One region of the Nakamurella panacisegetis genome, then DNA from elsewhere that is predicted to be linked to it. Evidence: riboswitches for the same ligand, from Rfam matches in the RefSeq annotation. Region 1 holds a riboswitch; each other region holds the start of a gene.

The links. A riboswitch is a leader RNA that binds a small molecule or an ion and turns the genes downstream of it on or off. The one in region 1 is predicted to bind S-adenosylmethionine.
Region 2: it holds a riboswitch for S-adenosylmethionine, as region 1 does, so the genes downstream of both, thrC (threonine synthase) here and BLS97_RS11765 (LLM class flavin-dependent oxidoreductase) in region 1, are expected to answer to the same signal.
Region 3: it holds a riboswitch for S-adenosylmethionine, as region 1 does, so the genes downstream of both, BLS97_RS21080 (metal-dependent hydrolase family protein) here and BLS97_RS11765 (LLM class flavin-dependent oxidoreductase) in region 1, are expected to answer to the same signal.
Region 4: it holds a riboswitch for S-adenosylmethionine, as region 1 does, so the genes downstream of both, BLS97_RS02550 (bifunctional o-acetylhomoserine/o-acetylserine sulfhydrylase) here and BLS97_RS11765 (LLM class flavin-dependent oxidoreductase) in region 1, are expected to answer to the same signal.

What each region holds. Positions count from the first base shown of each region.
Region 1 is NZ_LT629710.1:2,663,355-2,667,547, reverse strand. It holds gene BLS97_RS23505 (amino acid ABC transporter permease) at 1-922, opposite strand, end outside; gene BLS97_RS24500 (putative leader peptide) at 1,072-1,200, opposite strand; SAM riboswitch class IV at 1,238-1,369, opposite strand; SAM riboswitch class IV at 1,524-1,636, shown strand; gene BLS97_RS11765 (LLM class flavin-dependent oxidoreductase) at 1,699-2,916, shown strand; gene BLS97_RS11760 (NtaA/DmoA family FMN-dependent monooxygenase) at 2,924-4,193, shown strand, end outside.
Region 2 is NZ_LT629710.1:215,263-219,455, forward strand. It holds gene holA (DNA polymerase III subunit delta) at 1-459, opposite strand, end outside; gene BLS97_RS24100 (peptidylprolyl isomerase) at 730-1,428, shown strand; SAM riboswitch class I at 1,477-1,630, shown strand; gene thrC (threonine synthase) at 1,644-2,921, shown strand; gene BLS97_RS01005 (glutamyl-tRNA reductase) at 3,018-4,193, opposite strand, start outside.
Region 3 is NZ_LT629710.1:4,672,820-4,677,012, forward strand. It holds gene BLS97_RS21070 (amidase) at 1-894, shown strand, start outside; gene BLS97_RS21075 (hypothetical protein) at 971-1,603, opposite strand; SAM riboswitch class IV at 1,747-1,853, shown strand; gene BLS97_RS21080 (metal-dependent hydrolase family protein) at 1,891-3,174, shown strand; gene BLS97_RS21085 (ABC transporter substrate-binding protein) at 3,227-4,193, shown strand, end outside.
Region 4 is NZ_LT629710.1:564,812-569,004, forward strand. It holds gene metX (homoserine O-acetyltransferase MetX) at 1-1,066, opposite strand, end outside; gene BLS97_RS02550 (bifunctional o-acetylhomoserine/o-acetylserine sulfhydrylase) at 1,092-2,405, opposite strand; SAM riboswitch class IV at 2,525-2,642, opposite strand; partial or broken gene BLS97_RS02555 (MazG family protein) at 2,814-3,497, opposite strand; gene BLS97_RS02560 (hypothetical protein) at 3,494-4,193, opposite strand, start outside.

The DNA of each region.
Region 1 (4,193 bases):
GCGGCGTCAGCGGCATGGTGCGGAGGGCACCCTTGGAGTAGGCCCGTTCCACGTAGTACTGCACGACCGACAGGACCGTGGTCAGGACGAGATACCAGACGGTGGCCACCATCAGCAGCGGGATGATGTCCTCCGGGTAGGTACTCCCCATGGTCTCGACCTGCCCGAACAGATCGAGCAGGGACACGTAGAACACGATCGAGGTGCCCTTGATCAGACCGATCAGCTGATTGACATAGGACGGCACGATGGTGCGCAGGGCCTGCGGGAGTTGGACGCGCCGGAAGGTCCGCCCCTTGGACATACCGAGCGCGGTGGCTGCCTCGAGCTGTCCCTGGTCCACCGAGAGCAGCCCCGACCGGACTACCTCGGCCGCGTAGGCCGCTTCGTTCAGACTGAGCCCGATGACCGCGATCGCCATGTAGGAGAACAGCTTCGACTCGTCGACGGAGAAGAACGCCGGCCCGAACGGGACACCGAACGACAACCGCGGATAGAGCGCGCTGAAGTTGTACACGAAGATCAACACGACGATCAGCGGAATGGATCGGAACACCCAGATGTACAGCCAGGACAGGCCGGACAGCAGCGGATTCCTCGACGATCGCCCGACGGCCAGGATGATGCCGCCGATCAGCCCGAGGACGGCACTGTAGGCGGCCACCTGCAGGGTGACCACCAGCCCGTCGAGGATGACCGGCCGGAGGAACCAGTAGCGGAAGCGGGACCACTGGTAGAACGGGTTGGTGATGAGCCCGTGACCGAACTGGGCGAAGATCACCACGACAACGGCGATGGCGATCCACCGGCCCGGATGGCGCAGCGGAATCACTCGCTGCAGAGCCGTTTTCGGTCTCGCAGCTGACGTGGCGAGCGTCGGCGGGGCGCTCGTCACATTCTTTTCGAGCGGAGTGGTGGACAAGAGATATCTCCATCAATGGCGTCGACGGCAGCAATGATCGCTGGGACGTCGATCGAAAGGACTGAACGGTTGCACAAATCGCCCTGGCGCGCTGATGGCGCAGGACTGCGGTTTGTGGGGTGCCGCCGTGGGTACGGACGGCCTGTCGGTCAGGCCTTACAGAGCGCGCTGGAGACCCGCTGGAGATCGACGTGACGACGTGAGACGCCCAACAGTGACCGCAACCGCGCCACGACGTGGGCGATTGCCGCAAGACCGGTACTGGCCTGGGCTTTCATGTTGATCGTCTCGTCCGTTCGTCCGGCCACAGCAGTGGCCCCACGCTTGCGGGGCTCGGGGTCGAGCACCGCCTGGTCGTCATCCGGAGCACCCCACCGTGTTCGGCACTTGATGTGCACCGAGGGTTGCCGCCCAGCGAGCCGGAGCTTGTCGCTGAATCTCATGACCGTGGAACGAAGCTAACACCGGGAAGCACGCCGGTCAACTCGCGAATGGTCGCCCCCGCGCAGCCATTTCCCCTGAAGCGATTAACGGTCGGGAACGCCGGCCGGCGGTCGGGCCCTCGAACTGGGCATTTTTCGCGGTGTTATGTTGTTCGGCAGGTAATGAGTGTCAGCGTGCAGCCCTGGCTTGCTGGCCGGCAACCCTCCTTCGCGGCGGGGTGCTCCAGGTGACGACCTGGTGATCGCCGATCGGCGGTCGCAAGCGCGAGTCGGCCCGCCGGCCGCCTCCTGACAAGCCCGAACCCATCCCATCCCCCTTGTGAAGGTCTACTCATGTCATCACCTCTCCATCTGGCCATCGCCCTCGAGGGAGCCGGATGGCATCCGGCTGCCTGGCGTGAACCGTCGGCCCGTCCGGCTGACCTGTTCGGAGCCGACTACTGGCTCGATCTGGTCGCTCTGGCCGAGCGTGGTCTGGCCGACTTCCTCACCATCGAGGACTCTTTCTCCCTGGATGCCACCGGCCTGTCGACCGACGAGGACGACACCAATCAGGTCCGCGGTCGGCTGGATGCCGTGTTGATCGCGGACCGGGTGGCCCCGACGACACGACACATCGGCCTGGTGCCGACGGTGCTGGCCACACACACCGAGCCGTTCCACATCTCCAAGGCCATCGCCACCCTCGACCACGTCAGTACCGGCCGAGGGGGCGTGCGGGTGCAGGTATCGGCCCGAGCGGCCGAGGCCGCGCACGTCGGCCGCCGGCAGCTCCCCCTGATCACCCAGGAGAACTATTTCGAACCGGCGGCCCAGCAGGCTCTCTCGGTTCTGCTCGACGAGGCGACGGACTTCGTCGAGGTGATCCGCCGGCTGTGGGACAGCTGGGAGGACAACGCCGAGATCCGTGACGTCACCACCGGACGGTTCATCGACCGCGACAAGATCCACTACATCGATTTCCAGGGTCAGTTCTTCTCGGTCAAGGGACCGTCGATCGTGCCGCGCCCGCCTCAGGGCCAACCGCTGGTGACCGCGTTGGCCCACTCACCGATCGTCTACCGGTTCGCCGCCCGCAGCGCCGATGTCGTCTTCGTCACCCCGGCCGACACCCAGAGCGCGCGCCGGATCCTGGACGAGGTCCGGACGGAGCTCAGGGGCGTCGGCCGCCCGGAGGGCGAACTAGCCGTCTACGCCGATGTCGTGGTCTTCCTGGATTCGCCGACCGAGACCGGCGAGGCGAGAAGAGCTCGATTGGACGCCCTCTCGGGTGCGCCCTACGTTTCCGACGCGTACATCTTCGCCGGTTCGGCCGGTGATTTAGCGGATCTGCTCCTGGCCTGGCAGTCGATCGGCTACACCGGCTTCCGGCTGCGTCCCGGAACTCTCCCGGACGACCTGACCGCCATCACCGAGGACCTGGTTCCCGAACTCCAGTCTCGTGGCGCCTTCCGCACCGAGTACGAATCCGACACCCTCCGCGGGCTGCTGGGTCTGGGCCGCCCGACAAACCGCTACGCCGTTCCGGCTCCGATCACAGGAAGGGTCTGAATCCACGATGACCAAGCCCCGCAAGCAGATCCATCTCGCCGCACACTTCCCGGGCGTGAACAACACCACGGTGTGGAGTGACCCACGATCGGGTAGCCACATCGAATTCGAGTCGTTCCGCCGGTTCGCACAGATCGCCGAGCGGGCAAGATTCGACTTCATCTTTCTGGCCGAGGGCCTGCGACTGCGCGAGCAGAACGGGAAGATCTATGACCTCGACGTCGTCGGTCGCCCGGACACGTTCGGCATCCTCACCGCCCTGGCTGCCGTCACCGACCACATCGGCCTCACCGGCACCATCAACTCCACCTTCAACGAGCCGTACGACGTGGCGCGGCAGTTCGCCAGCCTGGACCACCTGTCCAACGGCCGGGCGGCCTGGAACGTGGTCACCTCCTGGGACGCCTTCACCGGCGAGAACTTCCGCCGTGGCGGGTTTCTGGCCCAGGAGCAGCGGTACGAGCGGGCCCAGCGGTTCCTGAACGCCACCGTCGAGCTGTTCGACTCTTGGGTGGGTGATGAGATCCTTGCCGACAAGGTCTCGGGTCAATTCCTCACCCACGGCCACCCGGGCGGATTCTCCGTGCGCGACAACCACTTCGATATCCACGGCAATTTCAACGTGCCGCGCAGTCCGCAGGGCCGGCCAGTCATCTTCCAGGCCGGCGATTCCGACGCCGGCCGGGAGTTCGCCGCCGAGTCCGCGGACGCCATCTTCACTCGGCACGGCACCCTGGGGGCCGGGCAGGCGTTCTACGCGGACATCAAGGGTCGGCTGGCCAAGTTCAATCGGCGTCACGAGGAGCTGCTGGTGCTACCCGCGGCGACCTTCATCCTGGGCGACACCGATGCCGAGGCCCAGGAGTACGCCGCGCAGGTTCGTCGACAGCAGGTCAGCGGACAGACGGCCATCAAGTTCGCCGAGCAGCTCTGGAACCGCGACCTGAGCGCCTACGACCCCGACGGCCCGCTGCCCGAGGTCGACCCCTTGGTCGGCGAGAACACCATCGCCAAGGGGCGAGCCAGCGTCCGCATGAACGCCGACCCAATCGCAGTGGCCCACGAGTGGCGCGAACTCGCAGTGGCCAAGGCCCTTTCGCTCCGGGACGTCGTGGTCGAGAAGACCGCCCGGCAGAACTTCATCGGAACCCCGGCGACCGTGGCCGCCGCCATCGACCAGTACGTCCAGGCGGACGCCAGCGACGGGTTCATTCTGGTCCCGCACATCACCCCGGACGGGCTGAGCGAATTCGCCGACAAAGTCGTCCCGATCCTGC
Region 2 (4,193 bases), 2.4 Mb from region 1:
CGACCCGATCGCGTCGACGATCGCCGCCACTGCGTCCGGTGTGGTGGTCCCGCCGGCGGACCGGATCTCGTGCCGGACGAATTCGATGCGTTCGGCCGGCTTGGTCAACTTGTTGCACGTCATGACCGCCGCGCCGGCCTTGCGCAACCCGTCGGCGAGCGCCTTGTTCCGCGCTCCGCCGGCGTGCTGGACGACCAGTACGACGCCTTCCACCGGATCGGTGGCGTAGTGGCCCAGCGCGGCCGCGATCTCCTTCGATGACTCGTGGGCCTGGCGGATCACCACCACCCGTGGTTCAGCGAACAGGCTGGGTGCGACCAGGTCGGAGAATTCCATCGGCGTCAGCGCCGTGGCCAGCGCCTCCCGCCGTTCCACGTCCGGATCGGCCCGACGGGCCGCCGTCACCGCTGACATGATCGCCCGGTCGACCAGGAGCGGCTCGTCGCCGAGCACCAACATCAACGGATCGACAACGGTCGCAGTGGGCACAGGTCCATCTTGACAGGGAGTACCGACGGCGACGCGGCCCGAAGGGTCGCCGGCAGCAGTCGGTGATGGTCCAGCCGGACAAGAGTCGCTCGAGAGCCAACCCACAACGACACCCGGACACAAGCACCGACGGCGACGCGGCCCGAAGGGTCGCCGGCAGCAGTCGGTCGGCCCGATAAAGTGGTCGAGCCTGCTGCTGTCCGTGGCCCCCGCTCCCCTCGTCTCCGGTAAGGAACCTCCGTGCGCCCGATTCGTCACGCCGTCGCCGCTGTCCTGTCGCTCCTGTTGGTGACGTCGTGCGCGTCCAACTCCGGCAGCACGTCCAACCGCGCCGTCGCCGCGTCGACGTCCGCGGCGAGCAGCTCGTCCCCGGCCGGAGCGGGGGCGACCTGTTCCTACCCGTCCGACGGCAGTACCCCGGCCAAGGCAGTCACTCCCCCGGCCGCCTCCGAGCCCAACAGCGGCACGGTCGACGCGACCATCAGCCTGACCCAGGGCGAGGTCAAGATCGCGATGAACCGCGCCACGACCCCTTGCACCATCGGCAGTTTCGTTCATCTGGCCACCACCGGCTACTTCGACGACACGAAATGCCACCGGCTCACCACGAGCACGTCCCTGCAGGTCCTGCAGTGCGGGGATCCGACCGGGACCGGAAGCGGCACGCCCGGCTACAGCTTCGCCGACGAGACCAACTCCTCGATGACCTACCCGGCCGGGACGGTGGCCATGGCCAATGCGGGCCCGGACACCAACGGCTCGCAGTTCTTCCTGGTCTATGCGAAGTCGCAGCTGCCGCCGGACTACACGGTGTTCGGCAAGATCACCTCCGGCCTGGACGTGCTGACCAAGATCGCGGCCGCCGGCGTGACCGGCGGAGGCACCGACGGCGCGCCGTCGTCCGCGGTCACCATCACCAAGATCACGGTGCATTCGTGATCGGCGCCCGTCGACTCATGCGGTAGCCTGATCGGACAACTGAATCACCACTCATCCAGAGGGGCAGAGGGATACGGCCCGATGAAGCCCCGGCAACCACTGATGATGATCTCTTTCTCGTTGTAGAGGCCTATGCCTCCGACCGCGAGGCCGATCATCAGCAGGTGCCCCGTCCGTCCCGCTCCGGCGGGAAAGATGAGACGAAAGGCCTCGTCATGACCACTGTCATACCTACGTCCCCCTCCACCGGCACCACCGTCGATCTCGGTCCCGCGGTTGCCCTGTCCTGCCGCGAATGCGGAAACCGCGTCGCCCTCGGGCCGTTCTACGCGTGTACCGAGTGTTTCGGTCCACTCGAGGTCGCCTACGAGTTCACCACCTCGGGCGAAGCGCTCCGCGAACAGATCGAAGCCGGCCCGCAGAACATCTGGCGTTACGCGCCGCTGCTGCCGGTCCCGGCGAACATCGCCGACACCCCGAACATCAACCCGGGCAGCACCAAGCTCGTCCGCGCCGACAACCTGGCCCGCGAGCTGGGCATGAAAACCCTGTGGGTGAAGGACGATTCGGGCAACCCGACGCACTCCTTCAAGGACCGCGTTGTGGCCGTCGCGCTGGCCGCGGCCCGCGAGCTCGGCTTCACCGTGCTGGCCTGCCCGTCCACCGGCAACCTGGCCAATGCCGTGGCCGCGGCCGCCGCGCGGGCCGGAATCCGCAGCGTGGTCTTCGTGCCGTCCAACCTGGAGCAGCAGAAGATCCTCACCACTGCCGCCTACGGCGGAACGCTGATCGCTGTCGAGGGCAACTACGACGACATCAACCGGTTGGCCGGCGAGATCGCCGGTGAGCAGGAGGATTGGGCGTTCGTCAACGTCAACGTCCGCCCGTACTACGCCGAGGGGTCCAAGACCCTGGGCTACGAGGTGGCCGAGCAGCTCGGCTGGCGCCTGCCCCAGCAGGTCGTCGTCCCCATCGCGTCGGGCGCCCAGCTGGTCAAGATCGACAAGGGGTTCCAGGAACTGGTCTCGCTCGGCCTGGTCGACGAGGCCCCGTACAAGGTGTTCGGCGCGCAGGCCACCGGTTGCAACCCGGTGTCGACCGCGTTCAAACAGGGTCACGACTTCATCCAGCCGGTGCGCCCGGACACCATCGCCAAGTCCCTGGCCATCGGCAATCCGGCCGACGGACCGTACGTCCTCGACGTGGTCAACCGCACCGGCGGCGCCATCGAGGACGTCACCGACGAAGAGGTCATCGAGGGCATCAAGCTGCTCGCCCGGACCGAGGGCATCTTCGCCGAGACGGCGGGCGGTGTCACGGTGGCCACGCTGAAGAAGCTGCTGGCCTCCGGCCAGTTGGACCCGAACGAGGAGACAGTGATCTTCAACACCGGGGACGGGCTGAAGACGCTGGACGCCATCGCCCACGTCGTCGGACCGAGCGCCACCATCGCGCCGACCCTGTCGGCGTTCGAGGCCACCGGCCTCGCGTAGACCTCCTCCGGAGCCTCCGCACCGACACGAGAAGCGGCCCGTCTCCATCGGAGACGGGCCGCTTCTGGTGTGGGAGGGTCGCGAAAACGGCCCGGATCAGTGCGGCGCGGGCTGGTCCGGGATCTCGATCCCGAACAGCGTGTGCAAGGCCTGCAGGTAGCCGGCCCCGTCGCCGGTGCGGGCCAGCTCCTTGGCCCGGAGGGTCGGGGTGTGCAGCAGCGACTGCGTGACCCGGTGCATCGCCAGTTCGACCTCGGCCGCGACGTCACTGTCGTACTTGGCCCGGAGCCGGACCATCTCCTTCTCCACGGCCAGCGAGACGTGCTGCCGCAGAGCGATGACGGCCGGGTCGAGGGTGCGGATGGCCTGGTCGTCCTCGAACCGGGCCACCGCGGCGATCACCACGTCCTGGGCGTCCGCGATCGCCTCGCGATGTTCGGGGGCGGCACCGTCGGCCACGCTGTGCAGGTCGACGACCCGCACGCCGGGCAGGGCCCGTACCCCTTCCGACACGTCCGGCCGCAGGGCCAGGTCGACCACCGGCAGCGGGGTGTCGCGGAGGGCGAGGGCTGCGGTCACGGTCTCCACGTCGAGCACATTGCCGGTGGTGCCGCTGCAGGCGACCACCAGGTCGGCCTTGGCGACGGCGTCGGCGAACTGCCCGGCGTGGACGACCTCGGCGTGGTGCGTGGCGGCGAAGGTGTCGGCGCGCCCGCTCGGTGAGAACACCTGCAGGCGGGTGCAGCCGCGGGCGCGGAGAGCGGTGGCCACCACCCGGGCGTAGGCACCGGTGCCGATGATCAAACAGGTGGCGGTGGCCAGCGATGTGGATTCGTCGGAACCGGGTTCGGCCAGTCCGGCGGTGGCGATGTCGATCGCGACCGACGCGACCGACCGCCCGGCCGACCCGAGCCCGGTGCGGGATGCGACCTGCTTGGCCGTGCGCGCGGCGGACTGGAACAGCGAGTGCAGCACCGGGGTGGTGGTCCGGGCCGCGTGGGCGGCCGTCAGGGCGCGGGACACCTGGCCGGAGATCTCGGCCTCGCCGACCACCATGGAATCGAGTCCGGAGGCCACGGTGAACAGGTGTGCAGCCACCGGCGCACCCACCCTGACCTTGAGCAGGGCAGCCGCCTCGGCCTCGTCGATCTGGGCGACCTCGGCGATGCGGTGGGTGACGGCGTCGATGGCATCGTGGAACCGGTCGGCGTCCAGGTAGATCTCCAGGCGGTTGCAGGTGGCAAGCACCACCGCGCCCCTGATCGATCCGTC
Region 3 (4,193 bases), 2.0 Mb from region 1:
CAGAACCTCACCGGTCTCAAGCCGACGATGGGCCGCACGTCGATCTACGGCGTCATCCCCCTGTCGTACACGCGCGACCATTCCGGTCCACTGGCCCGCGACGTGCTCGACGCGGCCGTCATGCTGAGCGTGATGGCCGGCCCGGACCGCAACGATCCGCGCACCCTCGGCCTGCCCGCCGTGCCCGATCTGGTGGCGTCGGCGCTGCCGGTCCGTCGCGGCGGCAAGGTGGTGATGCGTCGCAGCACCCGCATCGGTGTGCCGGCCGATTTCCTCACCGGCGTCACCGACCCGGTGAAGAAGCTGCGCACCGATTTCCTGAACACCATGGCCAAGATCCCCGGGGCGAAGCTGGTGGACGTCACCTACCCGAACGACTGGGCCCTGCTCACCGGCACCTTCAATGCGATCCGGCTCAGCGAACGCACGGAGCCGTTCCTGCCCTACCTGCAGAAGGACCTGACGCTGTTCGGAGTGTCGTTGTTGTCCTGGCTGCAGGGCATCTTCCTGTCCGGCGACGAGTGGATCACCGGCCAGCGGGCGAAGAACCACCTGATCCGCGAGGTGCTCGACGGGGTCATGAGCAAGTGCGACGTGCTGCTGCAGACCAGCGTCGTCCCGTTCGACATCCTCGGCCTGCCGGAGATCGGCTTCCCGATCGGCTTCCAGGCGCTCGGCGCGAACCCCACGGTGCCGGTCGGCGGCATCCTGGGCGCCGGACCCTACGAGGAGGACCGGCTGATCGAGGTGGTGGCCGCGTACCAGGCCAGCACCGACTGGCACCTGCGGCGTCCGGCCGATCCGGTGCTCCCGGCCATCACGCCGAAGGTCAGGGCGGCCGTCACCGCCGGAACGCGCCTGACCCCGGAGTACGTGGCCGCCAACGGCGCCTGATCGCGAGGCGGCGGTGCCCGGAAGGGCACCGCCGCCCGGTTCGGTTGCCGCCTCGGTGCATCCGGCTCGGTACGGCTCAGTACGGCCGAGTCAGGCCGATCGGAGCCGGGCGGTCGGGCGACGACGGCGGTTCCTCATCGGCCCGGTAGTTGTCCTCGAACTCCTGCCGTTCCTCGATCTTCTTCTTGATGCGGCCAAGGCCCGGTAGCGCGCCGAGCATCTCGTTCAGTTCCTTCGACACGTCGAGCAGGTCGCGGAGATCCGGGGCCACCGTGCCGAGGGTGTCCAGGATCGGGACGATGTCCTGCCGCATCTTCTCGGCCAGGTCGGGCAGCGTGTCGACCAACTGCACGATCGCGTCCACCTCGACCGGGCTGGTCGTGTCGGCCAGCCGGGCCAACATCGGCTCCAGGCGGGCCAGCACGGGCTGGTAGCCGTCCAGGAGCGGTGTGATCCGGTCGGTCAGCACATCGGCCCGTCCGACCACGGTCTCTACCCGGGACACCACGGTCTCGGTCCGGATGACCACGCCGGCCGCGCGCCGATTGGTCGTCTCGACCTCGTCCATGAGGGCGGCCACCCGAACCATGATCATCTCCACCTCACCGACGATGGTCACCAACCGCGGCACCAGGCCGATCGCGGTCTCGATGGCGCCGTAGCCCCGGCCGGCCAGCTTGAGCAGATCGTTCGGTCCTGGAATTCGCATGCCCGGCAGTTACCCAATCGCCGGTCGATTCACCATCGGTTCAGCCGTTCCTGCCGCCGGGCCGTCCGTTCGACGGCCGCGTGATGTGGTTCACCGCCTCCGGTGTTGGTCGGAGCCGGTCGGGCGTGACTATGCTCGAACGAGCTCAAGAGTGTCAGCGTCAAGATCCGGCTCGCTGACCGGCAACCCTTCTCCGCGATGGGGTGCCCCGGAGATAGAGCCGGCCGGCTTGTCCGGCAATTCGCGGCTCTGCTCCCAGGGCCTTCTTCGCCCGAGAGGACAGCTCCGTGTCGATCCCGCCGCCGGCCCGGCCGACCGTCGACTTCACCGTGCGCCAGGCCTTCGTCATGGACGAATCCGGCGACTTCGGGCCGCCGACCGACCTGCAGGTGACGGGCGGCCGGATCGCCGCGATCGGTCCGGATCTGCCCCGCAATTCGCTCGACGTGGACCTGAGCGGATGCTGGCTGATGCCGGGTGTGGTCGACGCCCACCTGCACGCGGTCACACACAGCTTCGACGGCTGGGAACAGCTCAACACCCCGTACAGCTACCGGATCACCGAGACCCTCGACGCGCTACGGCGCACCCTGGCGGCCGGCGTGACGTTCGTCCGCGACGCGGGCGGTCTGGACGCCGGGGTTCGCGACGCTGTCGCCGCCGGCCTCTCCGAGGCACCGGAACTGCAGGTCAGCGTCGTGCCGCTGAGCCGGACCGGCGGCCACGGCGACGGTTTCCTGGCCGGCGTCGGGCGACCGTACCCGGTTGACGGGATGCTGCCGGACTACCCGGGACGGCCCCCGCACGTCGCCGACGGGGTGGACGAGGTGCGACGCGTGGTGCGCACCATCCTGCGCAGCGGGGCCGACTGGATCAAGATCATGGCCACCGGCGGCGTGATGTCGGCCGGGGCCGGGGAGTTCCCGGCCGAATTCACCGGCGAGGAGCTGACCACGGCGATCGTCGAGGCGGACCGCCGGGGCAAGCCGGCGATGGTGCACGCCCTTGGCGGTCCGGCCATCGGGCAGGCCCTTCGCGCCGGAGCCCGTTCGATCGAGCACGGACTCTGGCTCACCGAGGCCGACGCCGACCTGATGGCCTCCACCGGGGCCACCCTGGTCCCGACACTCGGGATCTACGCCCACCTGGCCGAACTCGCGGCCACCCCGGGCGCGCTCCCCGCGGCCACCGCCGACCGAGCCCGCGCCGCCGGAGTCGCGTTGGGCGATGCGGTCCGGATCGCGCGGGCGGCCGGCGTTCCGATCGCCCTCGGCACCGATTTCGCCCATCGTGACCACCACGGGCACAACCTCACCGAGATAGCGCATCTCGTCGCGGCCGGCCTCACCGTGGCCGAGGCGCTGGTGGCCGCCACCTCGGCCGGAGCCGATCTGTGCGGGGTGGGCCACCTCACCGGGCGGCTGCGGGTCGGGTACCGCTTCGACGCCGTCGTCCTGGACGCCGATCCCAGCGACCCGGAGACCTTCCGCTCGCCGGAGTCGGTCGGCGGCGTCTTCGCGGCCGGTCGTCCGGTGCGCCCCCACCCGCGGTGGCCCATGTCCCGATGTTGATCGCACCCGCCGCATGCGCCCCCTCACGAGCACTCCAGGAAAGTTGAACCCCATGTCCCAGAACATCTCCCGTCGTCAGCTACTGAGATTCGGCGCCGGCAGTGCCGGCCTGATGATCATCACCCCGATCATCGCCGCCTGCTCGACCCCGAGCACACCCATCGCTGCGTCGTCGACGCCGAGCACATCCACCGCCGGCGGGTCGGCCGGGTCGTCAGGTGCCTCGTCCGCACCCGGCTCGGCGACGGCGACGGCGACGGCCGCGACCGGCGGCGGCTCGGGCACCCTGAAGTACGCCCGCACCACCGGCCCGACCAGCCTGGACCCGCACAACACGATCGCCTCCGGCGACGTCTACACGCTCAACCAGATCTTCGAGCCGCTGTACGTCACCGACGTGAAGGGTGAGCTGAAGCCGCATCTGGCCACCGGGCACACCGTCTCGGCCGACGGGAAGACCTACACGTTCACCCTGCGCAAGGGGGTCACCTTCTCCGACGGCTCCCCCCTGACCGCGAAGGATGTCGTCTACTCGCTGCTGCGCTCGCGTGACTTCCCGAAGTCGCCGCTCGGGTTCCTGGACAGCGCGATCAAGACCGTCACGGCCAAGGACGATCTCACGGTCGTGGTCGTCCTGAAACAGCCGTGGGCACCGCTGATCTCCGACATCTCGGCGTTCTCCAACTCCATCGTCCCGGACAAGTTGCAGGGCAAGACGGCAGCCGCCTTCTTCCAGGCCCCGATCGGAACCGGCCCGTTCACGCTGACCTCCTGGACCAAGGGCGGCACCGTGGTGCTGGCGCGCAACACCAGGTACTGGCAGTCCGGGCTGCCGTATCTGGACGGGGTGGAGTTCAGCATCGTCAGCGACGACAACCAGCTGGTGCAGCAGTTGCAGGGCTCGCAGGTCGACGTCATCGATTCGGTGCCGCCGGCGAACGTCGCCGACATCAAGTCCAACTCGGCCCTGACGCTGATCAACGCGCCGCAGTGGTCGGTCGACCTGTTGCTGTTCAACG
Region 4 (4,193 bases), 2.1 Mb from region 1:
TCAGGAACCCGTCGTGCCCGTGATCCGAGTGCATGGTGACCAGGGGGGCCGCGCCGCGGGCGGTGGCCAGGCGCGCCCCCTCGGCGGGCGTGTACAGCCGGTCCGAATCGACCACGGCAGCCGTCAGCCGCGGCGAGAACCGTTGCAGCACGGCCTCGACCCCGCCGCGGCCGCGGCCGATATCATGGGCGTTCATCGCCTCGGTCAGCACCATGTAAGAGTTGGCGTCGAACCGCCGACCGAGCTTGGTGCCGTGATGGTCCAGGTACGACTCGACGGCGAACTGCGGTCCGTCGTCCTGACGGGCACGGCCGAACCGGGTGTTCAGTTCATACCCGGACCGGTAGGTCGTGTGGGCGATCTGACGTGCCACCGACAGCCCCCGCAACGGCGGTCGACCGGCGTAGTAATCGCCGCCGGCGAAGTCCGGATCCATCCGGATGGCGGCCAGTTGCGATGCCGCCCAAGCGATCTGGTCTCCGGACGCGGCCGCCGTCGTGGCCACCGCGATCACCCGCCGGACCTGGGCGGGGTAGGTGACCCCCCACTCCAGGGCCCGCATGCCGCCCATCGAGCCGCCGAGCACGGCCGCGAAGGAGCTGATGCCCAGGTGCTCGGCCAGGGCGGCCTCGGCCTTGACCTGGTCGCGGACGGTGATCGCGGGGAACCGCGATCCGTACGGCTGGCCGTCGGGAGCGGGCGAGGACGGCCCGGTGGTTCCCCGGCACCCGCCGAGCACGTTGGCCGCGACCACGAAATACCGTTCGTCCAAGGGGGACCCGAGACCGATCAGCCCCTCCCACCAGCCGGGGGTCGGGTGATCGGGGCCGGGTGGCCCGACGACGTGCGAGTCGCCGGTCAGCGCGTGCTCGACGAGCACGGCGTTGTCGCCGCGCTCGTTGAGCTGCCCCCAGGATTCGTAACAGATCCGCACCCCGCTCAGGGTGACCCCGGACTCCAGCGACAGGTCACCGATGTCGAGGTACCGACGGGCCCCGGGCAGGCCGGTACCGCCGCCGGAGCCCACAGGCTCGGCGGTGGTACCGGGTCGAGAGGTCAGGGTCATGGTGCGGCCGAGGGAGCAGCCCGGATCAGGACTTCGCCGCGCGGAACCCGGCGTCCAGGTCGGCCAGGATGTCGTCGACGTTCTCGGTACCGACGGCCAGCCGGATCAGTCCGGGCGTGACGCCGGTGGTCAGCTGCTCCTCGGGCGAGAGCTGGCTGTGGGTGGTCGAGGCCGGATGGATCACCAGCGACCGGACGTCGCCGATGTTGGCCAGGTTGGTGAACAGCTCCAGGGCGTCGGTGAACTTCTGTCCGGCGGCGACGCCACCCTTGATCTCGAACGAGACGATCGGGCCACCGCCCAGGGGCGAGTACTTCTGCTGCTGGGCGTGCCACGGACTGGACTCCAGGGCCGGGTAGGACACCGACTGGACCTCGTCGCGTCCTTGCAGGAACTTGGCCACCGCGGTCGCGTTCGCGACGTGCCGCTCGATCCGCAGGCTCAGCGTCTCGATGCCCTGGGCCAGCAGGAAGGCGTTGAACGGCGAGATGGCCGGGCCCATGTCGCGCAGCGACTGGAGGCGCACCTTGAAGATGAACGAGACGTTCGCCTTGAACAGGCCTTCCGGACCGAGATCGCGGCCCCAGACCAGGTTGTTGTAACTCGGGTCCGGGTTGTTGAAGTTGGGGAACTTCTCCGGGTCGGCCGTCCAGTCGAAATTGCCGGAGTCGACGATGGCGCCGCCGATGGCCGTCCCGTGACCGCCCAGGTACTTGGTCGCCGAATGCACCACGATGTCGGCGCCGTGCTCGAACGGTCGGATGAGATACGGGGTCGGCACGGTGTTGTCCACGATCAACGGCACGCCGTTGGCGTGGGCCACCGCCGAGACCACCTCGAAGTCCAGGACGTCGAGTTGCGGGTTGGAGATCGACTCGGCGTAGAACAGCTTCGTGTTCGGCTTCACCGCGGCCTGCCAGGACTCGGCGCTGTCCGGGTTCTCCACGAAGTCGACCGTGATGCCGTACTTCGGCAGGGTGTAGTGCAGCAGGTTGTAGGTGCCGCCGTAGAGCCGCGGGGAGGACACGATGTGGTCGCCGGCCTCGGCGATCGACAGAATGGCCAGGGTCTCGGCAGCCTGGCCGGAGGCGACCAGCAGTGCGCCGACGCCACCCTCCAGCGATGCGATCCGGTCCTCCACGACGGCCGTGGTGGGGTTCATGATGCGGGTGTAGATGTTGCCGAGCTCTTCCAGCGCGAAGAGTTTGCGACCGTGCTCGGACGAGTCGAACGCGAACGACGTCGTCTGGTAGATCGGCAAGGCTCTGGCCTTGGTGGTCGGGTCAGGCGTCTGGCCGGCGTGGATCTGGCGGGTTTCGAAGGACCATTGGGGGCTCATCGGTGGGCTCCAGGCTGGGTGGGTCTGCGACACGGTTCCGGTCGCAGACGGGTGGCGGTGAGCCGCCGATGAGGCAGCGACTCACCCGATTCGACAACGATTTGGGCTCGCCGCTGGCGGGCCCGCGCTTGCTATTCGTCAGGTGCAACGAACAGCCAGGTCATCACCCGGGGCACCCCACCGCGAGTGGAGGGTTGCCGCCCAGCAAGCCGGGGCTGTGTGCTGGAACTCAAGACCTGCCCCGAGCATACCGGGCACCGTTTCCCGCCCGCAGGGAATACGGGTTAATGCGCCGGGGACCGAACTCACGCCGGCGGGGCAGATCCGGTCGGTGCTCGTGTTCGCGGCTCTGGCCATGGCGCCGGAGGGCGTCGCCCCGCGGTCGGCCGCACCGGTCCGGGGGTTGGGTCAGCGCGCCACGTGGTGGGGACTGACGGTGACGGGCGCCTGGTCGGCGGCGGCGGTCTCCGTGTCGGCCAGGCGGGCGGCGTGCGCCTTGGCCACGGCTCTGAGCTCCGATTCCGGATCGCCGCCGGCAGCGCCGGCCGCGTAGGCGATGCGGAAGATCTGCTCGGCCGGCGAGTCTCCGGTCGGCGGATCGATCTCGACCCCGAACCTCGCGGCCCGCGCCCCGAGCTTCGCGGCCAGGGCCACCGCCGGCTGCCCGAGAGCCACCCCGGACACGACGGACGACCGGCCGTGTTCGGCCTTCTTCAGCTCGTCCCACCGCACCTGCTGGTCGGCCGCATCCTGGATCGGCTCCGCCCCGGCAAAGACGTGCGGATGGCGCCGGATCAGCTTGTCGACCAGATCTGCGGCCACATCATCCACGTCGAAGCCACCGAGCGCACGGTCGCGTTCGGCGGCGATGCGGGCGTGGAAGAGGACCTGGAGCAGTACGTCCCCGAGTTCTTCACGGATGGCCACCTCGTCCTCGTCCTCGATGGCCTGGAGCAACTCGTAGGTCTCCTCGACCAGGTACCGCCCGAGGGAGGCGTGGGTCTGCTCGGCGTCCCACGGGCAACCGCCGGGCGACCGCAACCGGTCCATGACCTCGACTGCTTGCCGCAGGGGTGACTCGGGACTGCTCACAGGCCACCGTTGAGCGCAACGACCTGCCGGCTGACCGGATCCCAGGACCCGAAACGCGGATTCACCGAGACCGGCTCATCAGTGCTGGTCGGCACCATCAGGATGGCGAGATCGAAGAAGTCGGAGGCGGACTGGGCAGCCTGCAGGGTCGCCGCCGTGAGGTGGGCGGTGGAGACTTTCCGCTGGCTGATCCGGGCAACCAGGTACGACCCGTTCGTCGGCAGGATGATGAACGATCCGTTGGCCGCGCTGTACAGCCCCGCCGAGCCGGCACTGGGGGTAGTCAGCAGATTGAATTGGCGGTTGGACACTCCCCCTTGGCCGGCCGCGGCGACGTCGGCGGTCAGCCTGGCCGGGTCGGCGCTGTAGACCGCCAGTTTGGCCACTGCCGCATCACGGGTCGCCGTCGGCACGCCGTCGACCACCACGCTGACGTCCGGCACGGTCACACCGGCTGCGGGTATCCCTCGAGCCAGTTTGCCGAGCAACACGTAATCCCTGGACAGCGTCGGCAGGTCCGCGCTCTGCAGATTCAGCGACGGGATGACCTTCTGCGTCGAGAACTGCGCCTGCGCCGCGGACACCTCGCTCGCGGTTGCCGTCACGCCTGCGGCCGCCGCAGCTCGCTCGATCAACAAGTGCCGGACCTGAAAGGTCAGTTGGAGTCGATTCACCTGGGCTCGCTGCGAGTCATCC